One region of the Enterobacter sp. H2G27 genome, then DNA from elsewhere that is predicted to be linked to it. Evidence: predicted binding sites of a transcription regulator. Region 1 holds the regulator's gene; each other region holds the start of a gene.
What was found. Region 1 encodes PurR, which represses purine synthesis genes. Its sites were predicted from a motif close to CANGCAAACGTTTGCNTG; they were not measured.

Region 1 (7,220 bases):
TTTTTTGCAGGCAGAAAATGTGGTCAGATTATTCTCTTGAAGTGGTCGATGCTGTCGCGCGTAACGGCAGCTTCAGCGGTGCGGCGCAGGAGCTGCACCGCGTCCCTTCGGCCATCAGCTACACGGTGCGTCAACTGGAGGAGTGGCTGGCGGTTCCGCTGTTTGAGCGGCGGCATCGTGACGTGGAATTGACGCCCGCCGGGGCGTGGTTTTTGAAGGAAGGGCGTTCTGTTATCAAAAAAATGCAGATCACCCGCGAACAGTGCCAGCAGATCGCCAACGGCTGGCGGGGACATCTTTCCATCGCGGTGGATAACATCGTGAAGCCGGAACGCACCCGACAGATGATTGTCGATTTCTATCGTCATTTCTCTGACGTTGAGCTGCGGGTCTCGCAGGAGGTGTTCAACGGGGTGTGGGATGCGCTGGCGGACGGCAGGGCGGAGATGGCGATTGGCGCGACGCAGGCGATCCCGGTCGGGGGACGTTACGCCTTTCGCGACATGGGGATGCTGAGCTGGAAATGCGTGGTGGCCAGCGATCATCCTCTGGCAGCGATGGACGGGCCGCTTAGCGACGATACGCTGCGCAACTGGCCCTCGCTGGTGCTGGAGGATACGTCCCGTTCATTGCCCAAGCGTATCACCTGGCTTCTGGACAACCAGCGGCGGGTGGTGGCTCCGGACTGGGAATCGTCGGCGACGTGCCTCAGTGCCGGACTGTGCGTCGCGATGGTGCCCGTTCATTTTGCGCGTCCGCGCATCGATACCGGCGAATGGGTTGAACTGACGCTGGAAAATCCGTTCCCGGACGCGGCCTGCTGCCTGACCTGGCAACAAAATGATGTCTCGCCCGCCATGGCCTGGCTGCTGGATTATCTGGGGGACAGCGAAACGCTGAACCGGGAATGGTTACGGGAGCCAGCGTAGCTGGCCCCGTAAAGGGATTAACGACGGTAGTCGCGGAACGGACCGTCCGCAACGGAACGGCGTTCAATCAGGCGCGGGTGAACTTCAATGGACTGCGACTCTTCGCGCTTGTTGACGATCCTGTCGAGCAGCATATTGAAGGCCGTTTCGCCCAGCGAATCTTTCGGCTGGTGAATGGTGGTCAGCGCTGGGGTGAAGAAGCGCGCGTTACGCACGTTGTCATACCCGATCACGGAAATATCCTGCGGTACGCGCAGACCCAGCTCATCGGCGGCGCAGAGCGCGCCCATGGCCATGATGTCACCCCCGCAGAAAACGGCGGTCGGACGGTGCGGCTGGGAAACGATCTGCTGCATCGCGCGGTAGCCTGATTCCGGCTCAAAGTCGCCCTGCACGATCCAGTTTTCCGGCACGTTGATCAGCGCTTCTTCCATCGCTTTCATAAAACCGGCAAGACGGCCCGCCCCGGTGTTGCGCTCCAGCGGACCCGGGATCACGCCAATCTCGCGGTGACCGCGTTCGATCAAATAACGACCGGCCATATAGCCGCCTTCAAAAGCGTTATCGATAACGGAATCGGTGAAGTCTGCGCGCGCTTCGCCCCAGTCCATCACCACCATCGGAATATGGCGATACTCTTCCAGCATCGACAGCACTGACTCCGGATACTCGGAGCACATTACCAGCAGGCCATCAACGCGCTTTTGCGCCATCATCGACAGGTAGGCACGCTGTTTTTCAATGCTGTTCCACGCGTTGCCCAGAATCAGGGTATAGCCTTTCTGGAAGCAGTTCTTTTCGACCGCTTCAATGATCTCGGCAAAATAGGCCGCTTCACTGCTGGTTGCCAGCAATCCAATGGATTTGGTGTGATTAACCTTGAGGCTACGCGCAACCGCACTTGGCGAATAGTGCAGCTCTTTGATCGCTGCCCAGACGGCGTTGCGCGTCTCTTCCGCCACAAAGCGGGTTTTGTTAATTACATGTGATACGGTTGTGGTGGAAACGTTTGCGCGTTTTGCTACGTCTTTAATTGTTGCCATTAAATGTCACTCCAGACCATATCCTAAGCTCCTGAAAAACTTGAAGGTAAACGTTTGCCTTCTCTCACCCTTATCTCGCAATGTTGAATTGCGGCACGCCGGGAAAACGACACGGGACGTCAGGAGGGGGTCAATGGCCGGTACGCTAATAAATTTAGCGTGGAATTTTGTCCTATCTTGATGAAAAGGGGAAGAGGTAAAGTGGTTATCAGTATAAATCCAGGAAGATTTTTGACGTAATCTGTGCAAAAATGAGCAAGCTCACTTTTCGTGTGGGGATTAAAAGGAGAAAAATTGATGAGTTCCGATCTTAAGTTTTCGCTGTTCACCACCGTTGTTGTGCTGGCTCTGATTGTTGTGGCCGGTCTGACGGCTGCGCTGCACTGATTTACGCGGAGGGAGAGCCTTCTCCCTCCCGACTCCCCGGATTGTTACTTCTCTGGCAAAAATCTTTTGCCATTTTGTTAACTTCTCATTTTTTGTGATTGATGTCATGCTTTCCGCTTCTTTGTTCTGTGTCACCACGTGACACGGCATCCGGAGTTGACGCATGAAAATCAATTTTCCCCTGCTGGCCCTGGCGATTGGCGCTTTTGGGATTGGCACCACTGAATTCTCCCCGATGGGGTTACTGCCCGTCATCGCCCGCGGCGTGGACGTCTCGATCCCCGCGGCAGGCATGTTGATCAGCGCCTACGCTATCGGCGTGATGGTGGGGGCGCCGCTGATGACGCTTCTCCTTTCGCACCGCGCGCGCCGCAATGCGCTGATTTTCCTGATGGCGATTTTCACCCTCGGCAACGTGCTATCGGCCATTTCGCCGGACTACACCACGCTGATGCTGTCGCGTATTCTGACCAGCCTTAACCACGGCGCGTTCTTTGGGCTGGGATCGGTCGTTGCTGCCAGCGTGGTGCCAAAACACAAGCAGGCGAGCGCCGTGGCCACCATGTTTATGGGTCTGACCATCGCTAACATCGGCGGTGTTCCTGCTGCAACCTGGCTGGGAGAAGCGATCGGCTGGCGTATGTCTTTCCTGGCGACGGCCGGGCTGGGCGTGGTCGCGATGGTGGCATTGTTCTTCTCCCTGCCGAAAGGCAGCGCCGGAGAACGTCCGGAAGTGCGTAAGGAGCTGTCGGTGCTGGTGCGCCCGCAGGTGCTTTCCGCACTGCTTACCACCGTTCTCGGGGCAGGGGCGATGTTTACCCTCTATACCTATATTTCACCGGTACTGCACGATATCACCCACGCAACGCCTCTCTTTGTGACCGCGATGCTGGTGCTGATTGGCGTGGGCTTCTCGATTGGTAACTATCTCGGCGGGAAATTTGCCGACCGTTCCGTGAGCGGGACGCTGAAGGGCTTCTTAACCCTGCTGATTGTCATCATGATCGCCATTCCGTGGCTGGCGCGTAACGAGTTTGGCGCCGCGATGGCGATGGTCGTCTGGGGTGCAGCAACGTTCGCCGTGGTGCCACCGCTGCAGATGCGCGTGATGCGTGTTGCGCATGAAGCGCCGGGCCTCTCATCCTCGGTCAATATCGGTGCCTTTAACCTGGGCAATGCGCTCGGTGCGGCGGCCGGTGGGGCCGTTATTTCAGGTGGTCTGGGATACAGCTTTGTGCCGGTGATGGGGGCAATCATTGCCGCGCTCGGCCTGCTGTTGGTGATGATGTCGGGTCGTAAACAGCCAGAAGCAGCCTGCGCTGCGGAATAAACCAAAAACGCAGAAGGGCGAACCCTTCTGCGTGTCTTTTACGCGGCGAAGTTCTTCGCCACAAAGTCCCAGTTAACCAGTGCCCAGAAGTGTTCCAGGTAGTTCGGGCGCGCGTTACGGTAATCGATGTAGTAAGCGTGTTCCCATACGTCCACGGTCATCAGCGGCTTCGCGCTGGTGGTCAGCGGGGTGCCCGCGTTAGAGGTGGATACGATAGCCAGTTTGCCATCCGCCTCTTTAACCAGCCACGTCCAGCCTGAACCGAAGTTCTTGATGGCGGCATCGGTGAATTTCGCCTTGAAGTCCGCGAAGCTGCCAAAGGCGGCGTTGATGGCGGTAGCCAGTTCACCGGCAGGTTCACCGCCGGCATTCGGCGCCAGGCAGTGCCAGTAGAAGGTATGGTTCCACACCTGAGCGGCGTTGTTGAATACGCCACCTTCTGAGCTGCGGACGATCTCTTCCAGCGTTTTGCCTTCAAAATCGGTGCCCTTGATCAGGTTGTTCAGGTTGGTGACGTAAGTCTGGTGATGTTTGCCGTAGTGATATTCCAGGGTTTCCGCAGAAATGTGCGGTGCCAGGGCGTCTTTTGCATACGGTAGTGCAGGTAATTCGAACGACATTGCTTCTCTCCTTATTGTATTTTGCGTTGCCAATAACCACACAGACAACAAGGACAGGATAGCAAATTGAAAGGGTATGCAAAAGAGGAACTTACCCTGCCAAGGGTGTGGCAGGGCAGGGGTTAGCGAATGGTTTTCGGCGTCATCACGCGGCGTGCGCCGACGTAGTGGCGTACCCAGTAGTCTTCACTGAGAGAGGTGATCTGAATATCCTGACCGCTACGTGGAGACTGGATGAATTTTCCGTTGCCGACATAGACGCCAACGTGGTCAGCCGTCCCGCGGCCCTGGGTGCGGAAGAACACCAGATCGCCATTTTCCAGCTCACCGCGGTCAACCGGTGAGGCATCGCGCAGGTGGTACATTTCGTTGGCGGTGCGCGGAATGCGGAACTTGACCAGATCTTTATAGGCGTAATAGACGAGGCCGCTGCAGTCAAAACCGGTACGCGGCGAAGTCCCACCCCAGTGATAAGGTTTACCAATCTGCCCCATCAGTTTATTCATTGCGGTTTTTTGCGCTTTCTGTACGCGCACTTTATGCACTTCCGCAATTTTGGTGACCTTCGTGCATTTCGCCTTATGGCCTTTACGCGTGATGCATTTTTCAGTAACGAGGTTAGCGGCGGTTTGCGAAGCTTTACTTTTGGCAGAGTGGGCAGTGCGGGAAGGTTTTGTTTTCGTTTTGCTGGAAGCGGTCTGTTTCGTCTGAGCCGGTGTTTTTTTCTTGTCGTTCTTAGCGGTGGTTTTTTTCTTACGTTCTGTGGCTTTCACCAGATGGTTTTTTTGTACAGCAGAATGCCGCGCCTGCTGAGAGGCGTTTGCCACTGGCGTGAAAGTGAGTGAAGTAAACAGTAAAGCACAGAGCGTGATCGAGATTTTATTTATCCGCGCCACTGGGCAGTCCCCTGATAAATGCAGGTCATCAATAATACCCGCGTGTGATTTACAAAGCCCGTCGATTCTAATCTATAAAAAGCCAGAAAGTTAATAGCATTTTTCAATCTACAATCGTGTTTCGTTAGCAAGTGCAAAAAAATTCATCGTTCTGTCGCACATTTGCCCGCTCCCTAAGCAAAACCCTGAATGCGGCAGGGGTAAACACCATTTGCAATGCAACTTTTCGTGACTCGGGGTAGAATGTATAAACGTGACAAAAATGTTATTTTCCGATGCCAGTCTGAACCGCTACAATGTCAGACGAATGCCGTAACAGAAGTTAAAGGAAGCAAGACATGAGCACCACTATTGAAAAAATCCAGCGCCAGATCGCTGAAAACCCGATTCTGCTGTATATGAAAGGTTCTCCGAAGCTGCCAAGCTGCGGCTTCTCCGCACAAGCGGTTCAGGCGCTGTCAGCCTGTGGTGAGCGTTTTGCTTACGTTGATATCCTGCAGAATCCGGACATCCGCGCTGAGCTGCCTAAGTACGCTAACTGGCCGACTTTCCCACAGCTGTGGGTTGACGGCGAACTGGTTGGCGGCTGCGATATCCTGATTGAAATGTATCAGCGCGGCGAACTGCAGCAGCTGATCAAAGAGACGGCGGCGAAGTACAAAACGGAAGAGCGGGACGCAGAGTAATTTTCTGCGCAAATAAAAAAGCGACCAGATAAGGTCGCTTTTTTTTTATTCTTCGCTGTCACCCATCGGCAGCGGCCAGCCGCCAAGACGCTTCCAGCGGTTGACGATCTCACAGAACAGCTCTGCGGTGCGCTCCGTATCGTATAGAGCGGAGTGCGCCTGCGTTCCGTCGAACGGAATGCCAGCCGTAATGCAGGCTTTAGATAACACCGTTTGTCCCAGCGCCAGGCCGCTCAATGCGGCGGTGTCGAAGGTGACAAAAGGGTGGAAGGGGTTGCGTTTGAGCGACGCGCGCTCCGCGGCAGCCATGGTAAAGCTGTGATCGAAGGTGGCGTTATGGGCCACCATAATGGCGCGGCTGCAGTTGCTCTCTTTCATGCCTTTACGCACCATTTTAAAAATGGCGTGCAGCGCATCATATTCACTGACGGCACCGCGCAGCGGGTTATGCGGATCGATACCGTTAAACGCCAGCGCTTCCGGCTGTAAGTTTGCCCCTTCGAAAGGTTCAACGTGGAAATGCAGCGTGGTGTCCGGTGTAAGCCAGCCCTGTTCATCCATCTTCAGCGTGATGGCGGCAATTTCGAGCAGCGCATCGGTTTTAGCGTTAAATCCGGCTGTTTCTACATCAATGACAACGGGATAAAAACCACGAAAACGGTCGCACAGACCGCTAAATTGAGCGTTATCGGACATCAGGGTCTCTTACATGGGGAAAAAGCAGAGCGCATTATGGCAAATTTTGCGGGGTGATGCAGTAAAACTACGGGCGCACGTTGCGCCCTGAGGGATCAGTTGCCCAGACCGCGACCGGCGTCTTTGGCTTCAATCAGCTCGATTTTGTAACCGTCCGGATCTTCCACAAACGCAATCACGGTGGTGCCGCCTTTTACCGGGCCCGCTTCGCGCGTGACGTTACCGCCATTTTTGCGAATGCGTTCGCACGCATCGGCCGCGTTATCCACTTCCAGCGCGATATGGCCGTAGGCCGTGCCCAGCTCATAGCTGTCAACGCCCCAGTTGTAGGTCAGCTCGATCACTGCTTCATCCGTTTCCGGGCCGTAACCCACGAACGCCAGCGAGTATTTGTATTCCGGGTTTTCGCTGGTGCGCAGCAGCTTCATGCCCAGGACGTTAGTGTAGAAATCGATAGAACGTTGCAGGTCGCCAACGCGCAGCATGGTGTGAAGTAGGCGCATAATTTCCTCATTAACCAATGGAATAAAAAAGCTTTTTGATCAGAAACGATGTTTTAGTATAGCGGCGAACTGTCGCCGCTATCAATGAACAATGGCGAGATTACAGTGAAGGGTAGTCGGTGTAGCCTTC
Region 2 (7,220 bases), 1.5 Mb from region 1:
AAACGCCACCGGTCCACAGACGTAGAACTGCATCTCCGGTGCGCTGAATAGGCCTTCGTGCTGGCTAAGATTCATCAGACCTTCGCTGTCAAAGCGGGCAGCTACGCGGTCAGCTTCCGTCGGCAGGCGATACCAGGTGTGCGCGGTGAAGCGCGGCAGGGAGGCCCCGAGCGTTTTCACCTCATCCGCAAAAGCGTGCACGTCGCCGTTTTCGGCTGCATGGAACCAATTAACCTGCGCCCCGTGGTGTGATCTTGCCAGCGTATCGAGCATCGCCAGCATCGGCGTTTGGCCGACGCCCGCAGAGATCAGCGTGACCGGCGTATTGGTGTCAACGGCCATAAAGAAATCGCCCGCCGGCGCGGCCAGATGCACCACGTCGCCCACGTTAGCTTCGTTGTGCAGCCAGCTGGAAACCTGACCGCCGTCCTCACGCTTCACCGCAATGCGGTAGCCTTTGCCGTTTGGCTTGCGGGTAAGGGAATACTGGCGGATCTCCTGATGCGGGAATCCTTCAGGCTTCAGCCACACGCCCAGATACTGCCCTGGCTGGTAATCGGCCACCGGTTGACCGTCCACCGGCTCAAATTCGAAGCTGGTGATTAACGCGCTGCGCGGCGTTTTCTCAACGATGCGGAACGCGCGCGTGCCTTTCCAGCCGCCGTTCTTGCTGGCGTTTTCGCTGTAGATCTGCGCTTCACGGTTGATAAACACGTTTGCCAGTACCCCGTAGGCTTTACCCCAGGCGTCCAGCACCTCCTGACCCGGGCTGAACATCTCGTCCAGGGTTGCCAGCAGGTGTCCGCCCACAATGTTGTACTGTTCAGGTTGGATCTGGAAGCTGGTATGTTTCTGCGCGATTTTTTCCACCGCAGGCAGCAATGCTGGCAGGTTTTCAATATTGCTGGCGTAGGCCGCGATGGCGTTGAACAGCGCTTCACGCTGATCGCCGTTACGCTGGTTGCTCATGTTGAAAATTTCTTTGAGCTCCGGGTTGTGCGTGAACATGCGATCGTAGAAATGGGCGGTGAGTTTAGGGCCGGTTTCCACCAGCAGGGGAATGGTGGCCTTTACGGTAGCGATGGTTTGAGCGTCGAGCATAGCTGCTTCCTTCCGATGTGACTTTAATGATGTATTTTAAATGCATCTTATAAAAAATACCCCTGCGTTGTAAATGGTTCTTTGCAAGATGAAAAATATGCATCACAAACCTGAAAAGAAATCCGCTGGAAAGGGCGAGAGCTTTATTCCTCAAACCCTTGCGTGGCGGGTAGGAAAACGTTTGCGTAAAATCGTTTGTCAAGACCTGTTATCACAGAACTAATCAGTTATACTGTTGCCCGTCGTCCAACAGGACTGCCTTTTCAGGCCAAAATTTACTTGTTAGCTGAGTCAGGAGATGCGGATGTTAAAGCGTGAAATGAACATTGCCGATTATGATGCCGAACTGTGGCAGGCTATGGAGCAGGAAAAAGTACGTCAGGAAGAGCACATCGAACTGATCGCCTCCGAAAACTACACCAGCCCGCGCGTTATGCAGGCGCAGGGTTCTCAGCTGACCAATAAATACGCTGAAGGTTACCCGGGCAAACGCTATTACGGCGGTTGCGAGTATGTTGATATCGTTGAGCAGCTGGCTATCGACCGTGCGAAAGAACTTTTTGGCGCTGACTACGCAAACGTGCAGCCGCACTCTGGCTCTCAGGCTAACTTCGCGGTCTACACCGCGCTGCTGCAGCCGGGCGATACCGTTCTGGGGATGAACCTGGCGCAGGGCGGCCACCTGACTCACGGCTCCCCGGTTAACTTCTCCGGCAAACTGTACAACATCATCCCTTACGGTATTGATGAGTCCGGTAAAATTGACTACGAAGACATGGCGAAGCAGGCTAAAGAGCACAAGCCGAAGATGATCATCGGTGGCTTCTCTGCTTACTCCGGTATCGTTGACTGGGCAAAAATGCGCGAAATCGCAGACAGCATCGGTGCTTACCTGTTCGTTGACATGGCGCACGTTGCGGGTCTGATCGCCGCAGGCGTTTACCCGAACCCGGTTCCACACGCTCACGTTGTGACCACCACCACCCACAAAACCCTGGCGGGTCCACGCGGTGGCCTGATCCTGGCGAAAGGCGGTGACGAAGAGCTGTACAAAAAACTGAACTCCGCGGTGTTCCCAAGCGCGCAGGGTGGCCCGCTGATGCACGTTATCGCGGCAAAAGCGGTAGCGCTGAAAGAAGCGATGGAGCCAGAGTTTAAGGTTTACCAGCAGCAGGTTGCTAAGAACGCCAAAGCGATGGTGGAAGTGTTCCTGAACCGTGGCTACAAAGTGGTATCCGGCGGTACTGAAAACCACCTGTTCCTGTTGGATCTGGTTGATAAGAACCTGACCGGTAAAGAAGCTGACGCTGCCCTGGGCCGCGCCAACATCACCGTGAACAAAAACAGCGTGCCAAACGATCCGAAGAGCCCGTTCGTGACCTCCGGTATTCGTATCGGTTCTCCGGCCGTAACTCGCCGCGGCTTTAAAGAAGCGGAAGTGAAAGAGCTGGCTGGCTGGATGTGTGACGTTCTGGACAACATCAATGACGAAGCGGTTATCGAGCGCGTCAAAGGTAAAGTTCTGGATATCTGCGCACGCTTCCCGGTCTACGCATAATTCCTCTGCCCTCCAGAAATAAAAAAGGCCGCGCTTGCGGCCTTTTTTATGGCTTAACGCCGGTCCAGGGAAATAGCTCCCGGCCCAACAATGGCGAGCAAAATAAAGGCGCCAGCAATACTGACGTTCTTATAGAAGTTAATCATATTCGGCACGACCGCATCACCGGTCATATCCCAGTAATGGTGACCGATAATCGCCGTGCCCAGGGTATAGAACACAAACAGTACCGCGAGAGGACGGGTGAAAAAGCCCAGTACGATCAGAATGGCGGCAGGCACTTCCATCACTACCGCAATAATGGCCGCCAGCATGGGCATCGGCGTTCCCAGCGAGGTCATGTATTGTACGGTGCCGCTAAACCCCGTCAGTTTTGGATAACCAAAGATAATAAACAGCACGACAAGTGCGATGCGGCCAATGAGCAGCAGCAGGTGACGTGACTGGCCGAAATCGAGATAACGTAGTGAGTTCATGGCAGAAAAACCTCTGCAAGTGGAGTAATTTAAACGTAATACATATTTTCATTCCCTGCCATAAGCCAGACGATTGCACAAGATGTTAAATTTTCGTTAATTTATAGCAGGCTATCTACTTGCTTAATTTTTATATTCTCGCCAGACTATGGCCTCGATTTCGGGAGGGATTCATGGTCTTGCATTCCACGCGCTGGCTGGCGCTCAGTTATTTCACCTATTTCTTTAGCTACGGCATTTTTCTGCCTTTCTGGAGCGTCTGGCTTAAGGGTATCGGCCTGACGCCCGAGACCATCGGCGTCCTGCTCGGGGCCGGGCTGGTGGCGCGTTTCCTGGGCAGCCTGCTGATTGCCCCGCGCGTCAGCGATCCCTCCTTACTGATCAAGGCCGTGCGCATTCTTGCTCTGCTGACCCTGGTCTTTGTGGCCTGCTTCTGGGTCAGCCACCAGTTTGCCTGGCTGATGGTGGTGATGGTTGGCTTTAACCTTTTCTTCTCACCCCTGGTACCGCTGACGGATGCCCTTGCGAACACCTGGCAAAAGCAGATCACCATGGACTACGGTCGCGTGCGCCTGTGGGGCTCTATCGCCTTTGTGATTGGCTCTGCGCTGGTGGGGAAACTGGTCAGCCTTTACGATTACCGCGCCATTCTTGCCCTGCTGAGTATCGGTATTGCCTCAATGCTGCTGGGCATGCTGCTGCGACCGTCGGTGATGCCGCAAGGGGAAAGTCGCCATCAGGAGAGCGCGGGCTGGCCCGCGTGGCGGAGCCTGGTTGCACAGAGCTGGCGTTTTCTGGCGTGTGTCTGTCTGCTTCAGGGGGCACATGCGGCGTACTATGGCTTCAGCGCCATCTACTGGCAGGGAGCGGGATATTCTGCTTCTGCAGTGGGCTATCTTTGGTCGCTGGGTGTGGTGGCCGAAGTCATTATTTTCGCCCTGAGCAAGAAGCTGTTTAGACGCTTTGGCGCACGTGACCTGCTGCTGCTTTCCGCCGTGTGCGGCGTGGCGCGCTGGGGGATTATGGGCTGGACGACCGATCTGCCGTGGCTGATTGTGGCGCAAATCCTTCACTGCGGCACCTTTACCGTGTGCCATCTGGCGGCCATGCGCTATATCGCTGCGCGCGAGGGTGGGGACGTGATTCGCCTGCAGGCCGTCTATTCGGCAGTGGCAATGGGGGGCAGTATCGCGATCATGACGGTGTTTGCGGGGTTCCTCTATCAGCATCTGGGGCACGGCGTGTTCTGGGTAATGGCGCTGGTGGCGCTACCGGCAATGTTTGTTCGACCGAAAGTGGCCGCACGCGCGTAACTACGATTCCAGCATGGCGCGAATATGTTCTTGCTGCTGCGCGTTTAATGTCTCAACGGCATGAATCAACGGCGGTGAGAACAGCGGCAGGGCCGTAGGGTAGGGGGTGATAACCAGCGCGGCTTCGCGGGGTGCCCCCTCTTTCTGGAAAGCCTGTAGCGTCAGATAGCGAATGTTGAGCGGCAACAGCGTCAGCTCGCGAAGCTGCTGTTCAATCAGGTCCTCACTGGCTTTATCCTCTCCCGTCAGCAGGATCACCTGTTTTTCGTGCAGATCGGTCTCCTGCATCAGCCAGGCGCCGAAAATCACCGCCACGAGGCTCATCTCTTCATCGGAAAAACGCAGCCCAAACTCCGCTTCCAGCTCAAACAGCGCTTCCTTCGTGGTGCGTAACAGCCGGGGATAGAGACGGTGGATCTCCTCCGGCAGGCTATTATCGATGCCGATCTCAAACAGCGAGCGGTCCAGCGCCTGAGCAAGGTGGATATACAGCTGATCGGTGAGCCCTTGCTCATCGCTGAAGTTCATCCCGGTCTGCGAGCGAAAGCGGGCGACCATGCGTACGATGGCCCGGCGCAATCGCTGATCCTGCTGGTGTTTATCGAGCACCGGGTCGGGCGTGCGGAGCATCATAAACAGCAGCGCCAGAAACAGCTGTTCATCCCCGTGGGCACCCTGCGGGACGCGCCGTCTCCAGTGGCGCACGATCTCCTGCGCCGTAAAATACTCCCCTCTCGACTGGGTCCAGCTGCGCTGAACGTGGGAAAACTGCGGCGTATTCCCGAGCTGGTGCTGAATAAGGCAGTATTGCAGATAGAGCTGTAAAAACTGGACGTCGCGGCATTCAAACTGGCGCTGAAGCTTGCGAGAGCAGAAGCCGATCAGCGCCCGCAGGTTCGCATCGTCGTAAAGCGGACGCGCGATGCCGTGTTGTTTAAGCGCGGTTTTTAATGCGGGGGTAAACTGGTGCGAGACAAACTGCGGGCAAAGCCGCAGCGCCCGGCGCAGCCAGTGCAGCAGGCATAAACGCTGATTCAGGGCTGTACCTTCAATCCGGTAGCTGCCGTCGTGGTGCGTGACGATATCCAGCCGGTGATAGCGCTGGATTTCATCGCGCGTCTCGGCTATATCTTGCCGTGCCATCGCGTCGTCCACGCCGTTGGCAGCAATTATGCTCTGTGCGGTGACGGCAGCATCGGGCAGGTAAAGCATCAAAAGCACCTGGCAGCGGCGCTGCGAACTGGAAAGCACAGATGGAATTTCAAGCGTCGTCATCATCTGTCGGGTATCCAGTGTGAATGTTTGATAAGAATAGCTAAAGGATGAACGCTGAAAAGCGCGCCGGCAGGCCTTTCATTCAGGATTGCTGGGGAACATCACAGAATTTTTGACGTGAGGAATTGATGCAAACAGTTAAACAAAGTGCGATGGCGTTATTTTTGGCGGTTATCAGCTTCACCGCCAGCGCACATCCTCACAGTTTTATTGACCTCCAGACCGAGCTGGTCACCGACGGCACGCAGCTCAGCGGCCTGAAAATGCGCTGGACGATGGATGAAATCACCTCGGCCGATCTGCTCTATGATGCGGGAAACGCGAAGCCCGGTGACGAAATATGGAAAAAGCTGGCGGCAGAAGTGATGGCCAACGTGCTCGGCCAGCACTATTTCACCGAGTTCTGGCATAACGGGCAAAAGGTCAAATTTCTGAATCGACCCACGGAATACGGGATGACGCGCGACGGGCACCGGGCGGTGCTGACGTTCGTGCTCCCGCTGGCGCACCCTCAGCCGCTGGCGGGGCAAACGTATCGCTTTTCCACCTTTGACCCTACCTATTATGTCGACATGCGCTATCACAAAGACAGCGACGTGCGGCTGCCGGACGCGCTGCAAAAAAGCTGCAAAATCGGCGTGCATACTCCCAAACCCAGCGAAGAGACGCTGAACTTTGCGGTCTCTCTCGACAAGGAAGATGCCCCGCCTGAGGACATGGAATTGGGTAAACAGTTCGCGCAGGAGGTGACGTTACAATGTCAGTGATCTCCTCTCCGGTTCGAAAACAGCGCCGCTGGCTTCACCTCTGGCCGCTGGCGATCTTTTTGCTGTTCGCCCTTTGCGGCGCGATGTGGCTTTGGCAGGCCTGGCCGCAGGTCATGATGAAAAGCATTATCTGGCAGCGTGAGGTCAACCAGCAGATGAGTGGTCTGCTGAAGGCGGTGGCGGAGAATCCGACAAAGGCGGGCGGTTCCCTGCTGGCGTTCAGCTTTATCTATGGCGTGCTGCACGCGCTGGGGCCGGGGCACGGCAAAATTGTCATCACAACCTGGCTCGCCACGCATCCGTCAAAGCTGAAATCAAGTATCGGCCTGACGCTGGCCTCCTCGCTGCTTCAGGGCGGCGTGGCGATTGCGCTGGTCGTGGTCGTCCTTTCGCTGTTACAGCTTCCCGCGCGCCAGCTGCACATGAGCAGTTTCTGGCTTGAGAAGGGCAGCTACGCGCTGGTGGGCGTGCTGGGGCTGATCCTGTGCTGGCGGGCGCTGAAAAAGCTGCGCGTGCTGCTGCAAAAACCGAAATTCAAAACCTTTACGCCGCACCACGTTCATGATGCACACTGCGGCTGCGGACATCAGCATTTGCCCACGCAGGAACAGTTGCAGAACGGCGACGACTGGCGCGCGCGGTTGATGATTGTTCTCTCGATGGGTATGCGCCCGTGCTCGGGTGCCATCATGGTGCTGCTGTTCAGTAAGGTGATTGGCGTGTTCGGCTG
Region 3 (7,220 bases), 1.1 Mb from region 1:
TGAGCGGGCTGCTCGCCGTCTACATCCAGGCGAAATCCCTTTCGGCCGGGGCGGCATGGCAAATCTACGGCGTGCTGGCGCTGGTGCTGATTGCGCTGGTGGCGCGCTACCTGCCGCGATCCGGGCAGCTCCATCGACCGGGCACCGCACCAGAGCCGCTGGTGCTGACGGCGGATTTAAAACGCCTGGTCTGGAGCTACAGTCTGGCTGGCTTTGGATATATCCTCCCGGCGACCTTCCTCTCGCAAATGGCGGCGGTGCGTTTTCCCGGCAGCCTGTTTGCGCAGTTCGTCTGGCCGATTTTTGGTCTCGCCGCCGTAGTGGGCATTGGGCTCAGTATTCTGTTACGCCATACCTCAACGGCTAACCGCAGGCTGGCGATCGTACTGTGGTTACAGGGCGCAGGCGTGCTGGCGGCCTGGCTGCTGCCGGGGATTGGCGGGTTGCTGACGGGCGGGCTGCTGGTGGGCGGCGGCTTTTTGTGTGCCGTGCAGCTCTCTCTTTTATACGGCCGCGAGCTGGCGCCAGACCACACGCGTTATATGGCAGGCCTGCTCACCACCGGGTATGCGATTGGGCAGTTGATTGGCCCCGTCACCTCGGCGTTATCAACCTGGTTTACCCACCGCCTGGAGCCCGCGCTTGGCCTGGCGGGTATGGCGCTGTTCGTTGGAGGAGCGCTGGTCTGGAATCGTCACGCTGAAAGGCAACAGCAATTGCAATAATTATCGTCGTGAATACTGGATTATGTGCGTCGCCTCACGCACAATGAGCGCATACTTTTGCCACAACGAGGGCAAAAGACGCCACACCTGCAGGAGAATAAAATGTCATCACTCAGTAAAGAAGCTGCCCTGGTCCACGAAGCCCTGGTTGCGCGCGGTCTTGAAACGCCACTGCGTCCGCCCGTACAGGATTTGGACAATGAAACCCGCAAGCGTCTGATTGCCGGTCATATGACCGAAATCATGGAGCTGCTGAATCTCGATCTGAGTGACGACAGTCTGATGGAGACGCCGCACCGCATCGCGAAAATGTACGTCGACGAAATTTTCTCCGGCCTGGATTACGCCAACTTCCCGAAAATCACCGTCATTGAAAACAAGATGAAAGTGGATGAGATGGTGACGGTGCGCGATATCACGCTGACCAGCACCTGCGAACACCATTTCGTGACCATCGACGGTAAAGCGACCGTGGCGTATATCCCCAAAGATACGGTGATTGGCCTGTCGAAGATCAACCGCATCGTGCAGTTCTTTGCCCAGCGTCCGCAGGTGCAGGAGCGTCTGACGCAGCAGATCCTGACCGCGCTGCAAACGCTGCTGGGCACCAATAACGTGGCCGTCTCTATCGACGCGGTTCACTACTGCGTGAAGGCGCGCGGCGTGCGTGATGCGACCAGTGCAACGACCACCACCTCGCTGGGCGGCCTGTTTAAGTCAAGCCAGAATACCCGCCAGGAGTTCCTGCGCGCCGTACGTCATCACAACTAAGTCTTACAGGGCAGGGACCATGGAGCGAAACGTCACGCTCGATTTTGTTCGCGGCGTCGCCATTCTCGGTATCCTGCTGCTTAATATTACCGCCTTCGGTTTGCCGAAGGCGGCGTATCTCAATCCCGCGTGGTATGGCGACATCACCCGCAGTGATGCCTGGACCTGGGCAATCCTCGATCTCTTTGCGCAGGTCAAATTCCTCACGCTCTTCGCCCTGCTGTTTGGCGCAGGCCTGCAGCTTCTCCTCAAACGCGGCACGCGCTGGATCCAGTCGCGCCTGACGCTGCTGGTTATCCTCGGCTTTATCCACGGCCTGTTCTTCTGGGACGGTGATATTCTTCTCGCGTATGGGTTAGTCGGGCTCATCTGCTGGCGGCTGATCCGCGATGCGCACAGCGTTAAAAGCCTGTTCAACACCGGCGTGATGCTCTATGTCATGGGGCTTGGCGTCCTGCTATTGCTGGGGATGATCTCCGGGGAGACGACAAATCGTGCCTGGATCCCGGATGCCGCTAACCTGCAGTACGAACAGTTCTGGAAGCTGAAAGGCGGTACGGAAGCGATAAGCAACCGCGCGGATATGCTGGGGGATAACCTCCTCGCGCTGGGCGCGCAATACGGCTGGCAGCTGGCGGGCATGATGCTGATGGGCGCGTCACTGATGCGCACCGGCTGGCTGAAAGGGGAATTCAGCCTGCGTCACTATCGTCGCACAGGCACCGGTCTGGTGCTGCTTGGCGTGCTGATTAACCTCCCGGCGGTGATTGTGCAGTGGCATATCCACTGGGATTACCGCTGGTGCGCGTTCCTGCTCCAGGTGCCGCGTGAACTGAGCGCGCCGTTCCAGACCATTGGCTACGCGGCGCTGATCTATGGCTTCTGGCCCTCGCTTTCCCGCCTGTGGATTGTCAGCGCTATCGCCTGCGTGGGCCGAATGGCGTTGAGCAATTACCTCCTGCAAACGCTCATATGTACCACGCTTTTCTATCGTTTTGGCCTGTTTATGAAATTCGACCGCCTTACGCTGCTGGCGTTTGTTATTCCGGTCTGGGTGGTAAACCTGGCGTTTTCTGTTTTCTGGCTACGCTATTTCCGCCAGGGACCGCTGGAGTGGGTGTGGCGTCAGTTAACCGCATATGCTTCAGGGGTATCATTGAAAAACACATCCAGATAACGATCTGGATCACAATCATTAACAAAACGGATGTAAGCGTTTTCATGACTGTGAGCTTCTTCACGTAGTCCCCTTTCTCTCGCTGCCAAAATAGCCACCTTGCTAAACACAGGGGGTGTCTGTGAGTTGCTGCAATCCTTTGAAGGATGGTGAATATGATCACCATTCGTGACGTCGCCCGTCAGGCGGGCGTTTCTGTGGCTACCGTCTCACGCGTGCTGAACAATAGCGCGCTGGTCAGCCCTGAAACCCGAGAAACCGTAATGAAAGCCGTGACCCAGCTCGGGTACCGGCCAAATGCCAATGCCCAGGCGCTTGCGACGCAGGTCAGCGACACCATCGGCGTGGTGGTGATGGATGTCTCGGATGCCTTTTTCGGCGCGCTGGTGAAAGCGGTCGACATGGTGGCACAGCAGCATCAGAAATATGTCCTGATCGGCAACAGCTATCATGAGGCGGAAAAAGAGCGCCATGCCATTGAAGTGCTGATCCGCCAGCGCTGTAACGCCCTGATTGTCCATTCAAAAGCCTTGAGCGATGAAGAGCTAACCGGATTGATGGAGCAGATCCCGGGCATGGTGCTGATCAACCGCATTGTCCCCGGCTATGCCCACCGCTGCGTCGGGCTGGATAACGTCAGCGGCGCCATGATGGCCACGAAAATGCTCATCAACAACGGGCATCAGCGGATCGGTTATCTGGCCTCCAGCCATCAGATTGAAGATGACGAACTGCGGCGCGAGGGGTGGCAAAATGCCCTGAAAGAGCACGGCATTACGCCATCCGAAAGCTGGGTGGGGACCGGCACGCCGGACATGCAGGGCGGTGAGGCGGCAATGGTGGAGCTGCTGGGTCGCAATCTGCAGCTTTCTGCGGTGTTTGCCTATAACGACAGCATGGCGGCTGGCGCCCTGACGGCACTGAAGGATAACGGCATTGCGGTGCCACAGCATTTATCACTCATTGGTTTTGATGATATCCCGATTGCCCGTTACACCGACCCGCAGCTCACAACGGTGCGCTACCCCATTGCCTCTATGGCGAAACTGGCGACTGAGCTGGCATTACAGGGAGCGGCAGGGCTGCTGGATCCGGGCGCAACGCACTGTTTCATGCCGACTTTAGTACGTCGCCACTCCGTCGCGTCCCGGCAAATTGTGGTTCCGATCACTAACTGATTAGATCAGGTGATGTAACCGTTTTCAATCTGTGAGTAAATTCACAGTATCTTAACAAGGCGCTGACTATGATGTCAGCGTTTTAGGGGCTGAAACGCTATGTAACAGTGATTATTCACTTTCACTATAGCCAATGTGCCGCAAACAACGAATAAAACGCATTTCTGGAGCGTTACCGAACACGGAAGAGAGAAATTTTATAAGTGAACTTCGGCTGTCAGTAACGTTTTATTAACACCTGCCCGCCGATCGTTATTCACAAGAACTACCCTGCATAAAAAAACCGGAGATACCATGAATAAGAAGGTGTTGACCCTGTCTGCTGTAATGGCAAGCATGCTTTTTGGTGCAGCAGCGCACGCTGCGGATACCCGTATTGGTGTGACCATCTATAAATACGACGACAACTTCATGTCTGTTGTGCGTAAAGCGATTGAGAAAGATGCGAAAGCAGCGCCAGACGTTCAGCTGCTGATGAACGACTCCCAGAATGACCAGTCCAAACAGAACGACCAGATCGACGTTCTGCTGGCGAAAGGCGTGAAAGCCCTGGCCATCAACCTGGTTGACCCGGCTGCAGCAGGCACGGTCATTGAAAAAGCGCGCGGTCAGAACGTGCCGATCGTCTTCTTCAACAAAGAACCTTCCCGTAAGGCGCTGGATAGCTACGACAAAGCGTATTACGTCGGTACTGACTCTAAAGAGTCCGGTATTATTCAGGGCGATTTGATCGCGAAACACTGGGCGGCGAACCCGAACTGGGACCTGAATAAAGACGGTCAGATTCAGTTCGTGCTGCTGAAAGGCGAGCCAGGCCACCCGGATGCTGAAGCGCGTACTACCTACGTTATCAAAGAGCTGAACGACAAGGGCCTGAAAACCCAGCAGCTGGCGTTAGATACCGCGATGTGGGATACCGCTCAGGCGAAAGATAAGATGGACGCATGGCTGTCCGGCCCTAATGCCAACAAAATCGAAGTCGTTATCGCCAACAACGATGCGATGGCAATGGGTGCGGTAGAAGCGCTGAAAGCACACAACAAATCCTCAATCCCGGTATTCGGCGTGGATGCACTGCCAGAAGCGCTGGCGCTGGTTAAATCCGGTGCGATGGCCGGTACCGTGCTGAACGATGCCAACAACCAGGCGAAAGCCACCTTCGATCTGGCGAAAAACCTCGCCGACGGCAAAGGCGCGGCAGATGGCACCAACTGGAAAATTGACAACAAAATCGTTCGCGTACCTTACGTGGGCGTAGACCAGTCCAACCTGGCTGAGTTTATCGGTAAATAAGTTAGCGGTACTGTCTCCACTGGGCGCAATTCGTTGCGCCCTTTTATAACGCGATATGCGAGGCCAACAAGGTATAATTATGGTCAGCACAACAACTCAGTCATCCGGTGAATACCTGTTGGAAATGAGCGGTATCAACAAGTCATTTCCCGGCGTTAAGGCACTCGATAATGTTAATTTAAAAGTTCGTCCTCACTCTATTCATGCCTTAATGGGGGAGAACGGTGCGGGTAAATCAACATTATTAAAATGTCTTTTTGGGATCTATCAAAAAGATTCTGGCAGCATTCTTTTTCAGGGGAAAGAGATCGATTTCCATTCAGCGAAAGAAGCACTGGAAAACGGTATCTCGATGGTTCACCAGGAATTAAACCTGGTGCTGCAGCGTTCAGTTATGGATAACATGTGGTTGGGACGTTATCCAACCAAAGGTGTCTTTGTCGATCAGGACAAAATGTATCGCGACACCAAAGCGATTTTCGACGAGCTGGATATTGATATCGATCCGCGCGCCCGCGTGGGAACATTATCCGTCTCCCAGATGCAGATGATCGAAATCGCCAAAGCGTTCTCCTATGATGCGAAAATCGTCATCATGGACGAACCAACATCGTCATTAACGGAAAAAGAGGTTAACCACCTTTTTACCATTATTCGTAAGCTAAAAGATCGCGGCTGCGGCATTGTGTACATCTCCCACAAAATGGAAGAGATCTTCCAGCTGTGCGATGAGATCACCATCCTGCGCGACGGTCAGTGGATTGCCACGCAGCCGCTGGAAGGGCTGGACATGGACAAGATCATCGCCATGATGGTCGGCCGTTCCCTGAACCAGCGCTTCCCTGACAAAGAAAACAAGCCGGGTGAAGTGATTCTGGAAGTGCGCAACCTGACCTCGTTACGTCAGCCGTCTATACGCGATGTCTCCTTCGACCTGCATAAAGGTGAAATCCTGGGGATTGCCGGCCTGGTCGGGGCAAAACGTACCGATATCGTCGAAACCCTGTTTGGTATCCGTGAGAAAGCTCAAGGCACCATTACGCTGCACGGTAAGAAAATTAACAACCACAACGCCAACGAAGCTATTAATAATGGTTTCGCGCTGGTGACGGAAGAGCGTCGTTCGACCGGTATTTATGCTTATCTGGATATTAACTTTAACTCGTTAATTTCTAACATTCGCAACTATAAAAACAAAGTTGGACTGCTGGATAATTCCCGCATGAAGAGCGATACCCAATGGGTGATTGACTCCATGCGCGTGAAAACGCCAGGCCATCGCACCCAAATTGGTTCGCTGTCAGGCGGTAACCAGCAGAAAGTGATTATCGGCCGTTGGTTATTAACCCAGCCAGAAATTCTGATGCTGGATGAACCTACCCGCGGTATTGACGTCGGCGCGAAGTTTGAAATTTATCAGCTGATTGCCGAGCTGGCGAAAAAGAATAAAGGGATCATTATTATTTCTTCCGAAATGCCGGAATTGTTAGGGATCACGGACCGTATTCTGGTTATGAGCAATGGTCTCGTCGCCGGTATTGTTGACACCAAAACGACAACGCAAAACGAAATTTTGCGTCTTGCGTCTTTGCACCTTTAAGATCAGGGGCTCCTCATGAGTGCGTTAAATAAAAAAAGTTTTCTCACTTACCTGAAAGAAGGCGGTATTTACGTTGTTCTTTTAGTCTTGCTGGCAATCATCATTTTCCAGGACCCTACGTTCTTAAGCCTGCTGAACCTGAGTAACATTCTGACCCAGTCCTCCGTGCGTATTATCATTGCGCTGGGCGTGGCGGGCCTGATCGTGACCCAGGGGACGGACCTTTCTGCCGGTCGCCAGGTGGGTCTGGCGGCGGTTATCGCGGCAACTCTGCTGCAGTCGATGGAAAACGCTAACAAGGTCTTCCCGGAAATGGCCACCATGCCGATTTTCGTGGTGATCCTGATTGTCTGCGCCATCGGTGCGGTGATTGGTCTGATCAACGGAATTATCATCGCCTACCTGAACGTGACGCCGTTTATCACCACCCTGGGTACGATGATCATCGTTTACGGTATCAACTCCCTGTACTACGA

Region 2: glyA (serine hydroxymethyltransferase) is a predicted target of PurR. The motif match lies at 1,272-1,289, and genes of this name have one in related genera.
Region 3: galS (HTH-type transcriptional regulator GalS) is a predicted target of PurR. The motif match lies at 2,703-2,720, and genes of this name have one in related genera.

The regions. Positions count from the first base shown of each region.
Region 1 covers NZ_JBSVSI010000001.1:1,633,156-1,640,375, forward strand. Annotated here, with positions in the region: gene punR (DNA-binding transcriptional activator PunR) at 18-929, shown strand; gene purR (HTH-type transcriptional repressor PurR) at 947-1,972, opposite strand; gene cydH (cytochrome bd-I oxidase subunit CydH) at 2,270-2,359, shown strand; gene ACW9E7_RS07780 (MFS transporter) at 2,523-3,689, shown strand; gene sodB (superoxide dismutase [Fe]) at 3,728-4,309, opposite strand; gene ACW9E7_RS07790 (C40 family peptidase) at 4,432-5,205, opposite strand; gene grxD (monothiol glutaredoxin 4) at 5,544-5,891, shown strand; gene rnt (ribonuclease T) at 5,937-6,587, opposite strand; gene gloA (lactoylglutathione lyase) at 6,683-7,090, opposite strand; gene nemA (alkene reductase) at 7,191-7,220, opposite strand, start outside.
Region 2 covers NZ_JBSVSI010000001.1:3,123,387-3,130,606, reverse strand. Annotated here, with positions in the region: gene hmpA (NO-inducible flavohemoprotein) at 1-1,101, opposite strand, end outside; gene glyA (serine hydroxymethyltransferase) at 1,406-2,659, shown strand; gene ACW9E7_RS14710 (DoxX family protein) at 2,713-3,135, opposite strand; gene ACW9E7_RS14705 (3-phenylpropionate MFS transporter) at 3,309-4,448, shown strand; gene csiE (stationary phase inducible protein CsiE) at 4,449-5,726, opposite strand; gene ACW9E7_RS14695 (DUF1007 family protein) at 5,852-6,490, shown strand; gene ACW9E7_RS14690 (nickel/cobalt transporter) at 6,481-7,220, shown strand, end outside.
Region 3 covers NZ_JBSVSI010000001.1:2,782,832-2,790,051, reverse strand. Annotated here, with positions in the region: gene ACW9E7_RS13210 (YbfB/YjiJ family MFS transporter) at 1-725, shown strand, start outside; gene folE (GTP cyclohydrolase I FolE) at 828-1,496, shown strand; gene yeiB (DUF418 domain-containing protein YeiB) at 1,516-2,673, shown strand; gene galS (HTH-type transcriptional regulator GalS) at 2,829-3,851, shown strand; gene mglB (galactose/glucose ABC transporter substrate-binding protein MglB) at 4,146-5,144, shown strand; gene mglA (galactose/methyl galactoside ABC transporter ATP-binding protein MglA) at 5,224-6,744, shown strand; gene mglC (galactose/methyl galactoside ABC transporter permease MglC) at 6,760-7,220, shown strand, end outside.